2 regions of the Desulfovibrio intestinalis genome follow, and region 1 is predicted to be linked to the other one. Evidence: riboswitches for the same ligand, from Rfam matches in the RefSeq annotation. Region 1 holds a riboswitch; the other holds the start of a gene.
The links. Region 1 has a riboswitch for cobalamin ahead of HNQ38_RS01810 (FecCD family ABC transporter permease). Riboswitches for the same ligand answer to the same signal wherever they lie in the genome.
Positions count from the first base shown of each region.

Region 2: it holds a riboswitch for cobalamin, as region 1 does, so the genes downstream of both, HNQ38_RS13140 (sirohydrochlorin cobaltochelatase) here and HNQ38_RS01810 (FecCD family ABC transporter permease) in region 1, are expected to answer to the same signal.

Region 1 is NZ_JACHGO010000001.1:409,748-412,889, forward strand. It holds gene HNQ38_RS01805 (glycosyltransferase family protein) at 1-1,219, opposite strand, end outside; cobalamin riboswitch at 1,355-1,534, shown strand; gene HNQ38_RS01810 (FecCD family ABC transporter permease) at 1,703-2,797, shown strand; gene HNQ38_RS01815 (ABC transporter ATP-binding protein) at 3,063-3,142, shown strand, end outside.
Region 2 is NZ_JACHGO010000009.1:74,042-77,183, reverse strand. It holds gene HNQ38_RS13140 (sirohydrochlorin cobaltochelatase) at 302-1,222, opposite strand; cobalamin riboswitch at 1,257-1,479, opposite strand; gene HNQ38_RS13135 (30S ribosomal protein S1) at 1,646-3,142, shown strand, end outside.

The DNA of each region.
Region 1 (3,142 bases):
GGATATGTTTGTGACGTATCAGCTGCGCCTTGGGCATGTTTTCCACCGCTCGTGCAACCGCAATTTGGGCCAGGGGCACGTTATTTTCGGCCAGATGGGCCATGCCAAGTTTAAGACCGGCAAGAAGCCTGTCGCCAGCATCACACGCGGCCTGATACAACTCTTTGGCTTGGCCGATGCGGCCCTGCCGCAGGTTCATGTCTGCAAGAGTGCGCAACGCATCTGCCGCGCTGCTTGTCGGCTGATTCTTGTCGCCTGGCTGCGCCAGCACGGCAACCTGTTTCAAACTCTGCATTGCTGGTAAGGCATGCCCGCCGAACCGCAGGCAGCGCAGGCAATGCGCCTTGGCTTCGCCATACTGGCGTTCTGTGGCGCTAGGCCGCGCCGTGCGCGCGCTATTGTTTTCAAGAGCAGACAGCATTTGGGCCGCACGAATCTCTGAAGTATGTTTTTGGCGACAAATGCTTTGCCCTGCCTGAGCGATGGGCGCGTAGGTTTCTGGCCGCTCCAGAATGCGCTTCACCAAGGGGAGGAGCGTTTGCGGCGTGTAACAGACAAGGTGCTGTCCGTCGGTAAAATGCTGCTGCGTGCCAGCACCCCAGGCTTCGGTAAGTAGCAGGCTGCCTGAGGCAAGCCCCTGAAAAATTCGCAGGGTGAGTCCGTCAAAAAGGTTTTCGTTCAGGACTATTCGGGATTCTGAAAAAATATCAAGCATTTCTCTGTTGCTGACGTCCTGACGGATGTGCACGTCATAGTTTTGCAACAGCAGGTTGAGGATGTTGTATCTTTTGGGTCGTTGCGGGGTATTGGTACCTACAAAGGAGATATCGTATTTTTTTTGCGGTGGTGGAGACCGGAACTCCGCCTTCTGAGCACAGAGAGGCAGCCATAAAGCCTTGATTCCAGCTTTGCGCAGGGTTGAGACCGTTTCTAGCTGATCGACGAAAACATCGTCGAAGGCCTTGCAGATATGTTCGAGCCAGAAAGCGTTGATGCTTGAGTCAATGCAGTATGCCGCCAGACGGGTTTGGCATTGATGCAGGTCAGAAGGAAGTTTTTTGCCTCCAAAAAGTTCCACCAGCACGATGTCCACTTGAGAGTCTAAGCTGGCGAGGGTTTGTGTGAGGTTTTTCTCCCTGTAAGGCGAAAGATCAATGAGCGTGTGCCCCAGGCTTTGAAGGCCTTCTTTCAGGAAAAATCCGTCATACGCAATGTTCATATACATCCCTTCGAGATTTGTAAAAATCTCCCGCATGTTAGCCCGGCAAAAGCGCAAAAACAATAGTGGTGTGGTGCTTTTTGTCCGGTTCTTTTGCATATGTTTGCCCGGCATTGACAGGCCTGCCGCCCCCGCCTACAGTAGGCGCGGCAATGGTAGCCGGGTTGCCCGGCTTGAAAAGGGAATCCCGTGAGATGCGGGAGCGGACCCGCCGCCGTAAGGCTCATGAACCTCGCACCATACAGCGCCACTGGAAACGGGAAGGCCGGTGAAAGGGAGCCAAGCCGGAAGACCTGCCTTGCCCCACGGCCCCACTATTTTGTGACGGGCCGGGGTTGCGGCCTGAGCCGCCACGGCAACGGGATTTTGCCGGCAGGATTGAGGAAATACGGGCCTCTTCCTTCATGAAACAGCTAGTGTTTTGTGGCGGAAGAGGCCTTTTTTATGCCCATGCGGTTCACGCTGGGTCTGCAAAGGGCGGGCATGACCGCGATACCATATTCCTCCTCCCCTTCCGTACATACTTCTGCACGCCTGTGGCCCGCGTTTGCGGTTCTGGCGCTGCTGTGGCTTGTTTCCTTGCCGCTGGCCTGCCTGCCGGGGCCGGTTTCACTATCGGCAGGGCAGGTTTTTCACGCTTTGGCCGCGCAATTGGGGCTGGCCGCACCGCCGCAGGAGACGGCACTTATGCTGGTAGTGGGGCAGATTCGTCTTGCCCGCGTGTGCCTTGCAGCCTTGTGCGGTGGAGCCTTGGCGGTAGCGGGCGTGGCTTTGCAGGGGGTGTTGCGCAATCCTTTGGCTGATCCCTTTACGCTGGGTATTTCTGCCGGAGCGGCCTGTGGCGCGAGCATGGCTCTCGCCCTTGGGGGAATCATCGGCGCGGCGTTAAGCGGCCCGTTGTCGGCACTGCATATTTCATTGCCGGGGTCGGCGGCTCTTGTGGCTCCCGCTGCCTTGCTGGGCGCACTGCTGGCACTGGCAGGAGCCTTGTGGCTCGGCAGGGGCGACGGCGGATTCAGGCGTGAGAGCGTCATACTTGCGGGCATTGCCGTGGCAGCTTTTCTTGGCGCGCTGGTGGCCCTGATCAAGGCGCTCAATGAAGAGTCTGTAACCAGCATAGTTTTTTGGATTATGGGGTCTTTTCAGGGGCGTGGCTGGGACAGTCTGCCCTTGTTGCTGGCAACCCTTGTGCCCGGTCTTGCGGCGGTTGTTTGGGGGTGGCGGGCGCTGGACGTGCTGACCTTGGGCGACGAGCAGGCTGCCCAGCTTGGTCTGCATGTGGGGCGGGCGCGGCTTTGGCTGCTGGCCGGGGCAAGCTGCATGACGGCGGGTTGCGTGGCCATAGCCGGAGTTATCGGCTTTGTGGGTCTGGTTGTGCCTCATGTGCTGCGCCTTGTGCTGGGCTGCGGTCACGGCCCTCTGCTGGCTGGAGCATTTTTTGGCGGTGGGGTGCTGCTTGTTTGGGCCGACGTGCTGGCCCGCTGTGTGCTGGATGGGGGGCAGGAATTGCCCGTGGGTGTGGTGACGGCTCTTCTGGGCGGTCCGTTTTTTGCCCTGCTGGTGCGGAGGCGGCCATGATGCGGTTTTTGCTTATGCCGCTGCTTGCGTGCCATCAGCCAAGCTACCCGCTAGGCCATAGGGCACGCTATCTGCCATGGGATCAGTCATGCTATCAGCTAGGCCATCAGCCCGCGTATCAGACTACTGCTCGGGCTGCTGTTCGGGCTGATTGCCGGATAGATGGCCGGATAGATCGTCGGGCAGGTCATGCCGCAGCGCAGACCGCACAACAGTTCATGACGTGCCTCAGAGTCTTTTTCGCAGAGCAGTTCAGGGGGCGGCGTTGATCGGCTTTTCTGCCACGACATCCCAGCCGTCCATGCTGGAGGTGCGCAACCTGTGTTGCGGCTATAAAGGGCGGCC
Region 2 (3,142 bases), on a different contig from region 1:
CTCTCGCTTTGGGCAGGAAGCAGGCGGCGGAATACTGCGCAATAAGACCCTGTCTGTAAGGATGTCTTGTATTGTTCTGTGGGCAAAACAGAAGGGCCGGAGCATTTGCTCCGGCCCTTCCCAGATTTGATGACAACCCCTGCTTCGCAGGTTTTGCACCGCTATGGCCAGCAGGGCCGCCGTGCGGAAGTGCACGAAAATCAGTCAGCTATAACAGCGCGGCAAGGCCATGCCCTGCTTCTGATTTCCAGTTGTGCGGGCGTTGCCGCACACGCTTTGCCTGCTTTGCCGGGGCGCAACCCTACGGCTTTCTGGGTTCTTTGGTCAGGTCGTCAGTGCTTTCCTTGGCGTGGCGCACAAGAATGGCAGCAGCGCCGGGCGTTTCGCCAAGGCCTTTCAGGTGGGCGTCAACCTTGATTCCTGCTTTTTTGAGCTGTGTGGCCCAGGAATCGTCCTCGTCGCCTGCAAGGTCGTTGCGGGCGTGGTCGCCAGCTACCAGCATCAGGGGAGCGATAACCACATGCTTGATCTTGGCGGCCTTGAGGCCTTCAAGCATGTCGTCAAAATTGCGCGCCCCTTCCACAGTGGCCATATGGATATTTTTGTCAGTGGACTTGAAGACAGCGTACACGCCTTCAAATGCCAGGTCGGCGCGGCCGTGGCTCTGGCCGTGACCCATAAGCACAAGGGCGGTATTTTTGCCGCGGGCGCTCTTGGTGTCGGCCTTGATGGCAGCCAGCAGTTCCTGGGCATCGCCCTTGGATTCCAGCATGGGACGGCCCATAAATACGGACTCAAAGCGGCCGGGATTTTTGCTCACGTCAAGCAGCACGGCCCGTTCCAGAGCGGTGAATTCCTCACCGGCCAAAACGTGCAGCGACTGCACGCGCACAACTTTCACGCCGTCCTTGGCCAACTGGGCCAAGCCGTCGCTGATGCCGCCCACAGGCTGACCCTGTTCGGCCAGTTTTTTACGGATGATCTGTGAAGTGTAGGCCCAGACCACAGGCGCGCCGGGGAAAGCTTTTTTGAATTCCGCATCCACAGCCTTGAAGGCGGGCTGAGCCTCGGGAACGCTGGTTCCAAAGGCCACCAGCAAAATGCCTTCCTTGGGTGCGGCTTCACCGGAAGCGTGGCTTGTGCCGGTAAGGCTGAGCGCCGCGAGCAGCAGCAGGAGAAAGAGTAGTGGGCGAAGCCCGAAATGTGACAGGGTGCGTGGCATGGCAACCTCCTCAATATCGCGTTGAAAGGTTCGCAAAAGGGCTCTGGCCCCGGCGGATGTTCGGACTTGAGGGTTGTGGGGCTGTGTGCCCGCGCCTTGGTTTCGCCTTCACCGCTTGCGCGATTGGCTGTCAAACGCCGCCCACCTTGAGCAGGCGAAAAGAAACCTTGTCCCCTCTTACCGCAGCGCGACTGTTTTCGATTTGCACGAAATTCCCCGCCAAAAGAGTACAGGACAACAGGGCGCGCCAAATGTCAAGGAGGGCAGGCGGTTGCACTGCGTGTTGTCCCCAAGTCCTGTTGGGTGGCCGCTTTGTGGCTTCCTTGGCCGATCTGAGCTTATTTTTCCTTGTTCTTCCGTCAAATTTCTGCTACATATGCGACCTCCCTTTAAAAAGGGAAATCATGTTTGGAGGCTGGACATATGGCAGGCTTGGAAACCGGGCACGAAACCGAAATGAATTTCGAGAGTGCTCTCGAAAACTACCTCACTTCCGATTTTGGCGACCTTGAAGAAGGCTCTATCACCAAGGGCGAAATCGTTCGCGTGGACGAAGACAATGTATTGGTGGACGTGAACTTCAAGTCCGAGGGTCAGATTCCCGCGGCTGAATTCCGCGATCCCGCTGGTAACATGGTCGTTGCCGTGGGCGACAAGGTGGACGTGTACGTTGTTCGCAAGAACGAAAACGACGGCACCATTACCCTTTCTTTTGAAAAGGCCAAACGCATGCAGGTCTTCGATCAGCTCGAAGACGTGCAGGAAAACAACAGGGTCATCACCGGCCACATCGTACGTCGCATCAAGGGCGGCTACACTGTGGACATCGGCGGAGTCGAGGCATTTTTGCCCGGTTCTCATGTGGATCTGCGCCCCGTGCCGGACATGGACGCCCTGGTCAACCAGGAGTTCGAATTCCGCGTGCTCAAGATCAACCGCCGCCGCAGCAATGTTATTGTTTCGCGCCGCGTGCTGCTTGAAGAAGAACGCGATTCCAAGCGTCAGGATCTGCTGCGCACCCTCGAAGAAAACCAGACTGTGCAGGGCAAGGCCAAGAACATCACCGAATACGGCGTGTTCGTGGACCTGGGCGGCCTCGACGGCCTGCTGCACATCACCGACATGAGCTGGAAGCGCATCCGTCATCCCAAGGAAATGATCACCATCGGTCAGGAACTGACCTTGAAGGTGCTTTCCTTTGACCGCGACAACAACAAGGTCTCCCTGGGCCTCAAGCAGCTCGTGCCCGATCCGTGGCAGGACATTTCTGCCCGCTTCCCCGAAGGCGCCAAGTGCTCCGGCAAAGTCACCAACCTGGTTGACTACGGCGCATTTGTTGAGCTGGAAGCCGGCGTTGAAGGTCTTGTGCACATTTCTGAAATGTCCTGGACCCGCAAGCTGCGTCATCCTTCCCAGATGGTTCACACCGGCGACGAAGTCGAAGTGGTCATCCTGGGTGTGGACGGCGACAAGAAGCGCATCAGCCTCGGCATGAAGCAGGTGCGTCCCAATCCTTGGGAACTCGTGGCTGAACGTTATCCTGAAGGCACCGTGCTTGAAGGCGTTATCAAGAACATCACCGAATTTGGCATGTTCATTGGTATCGAAGACGGCATCGACGGCCTCATTCATGTGTCCGATATTTCCTGGACCAAGAAGGTGCGTCATCCCAACGAAATGTACAAGGTCGGCGATACCGTGCAGGCCAAAGTACTGACCGTGGATCAGGAAAGCGAAAAGTTCACCCTCGGCGTCAAGCAGCTGGTGGACGATCCCTGGGGCCATGTGCCCACCACCTACCCCGTGGGTTGCACCATCAAGGGCATCGTGACCAACATCACCGACTTCGGCCTCTTTGTTGAAGTGGAAGAAGGCATTGAAGGCCTGGTGCATGTTTCCGAGCTGTCTGGCAAAAAGGTC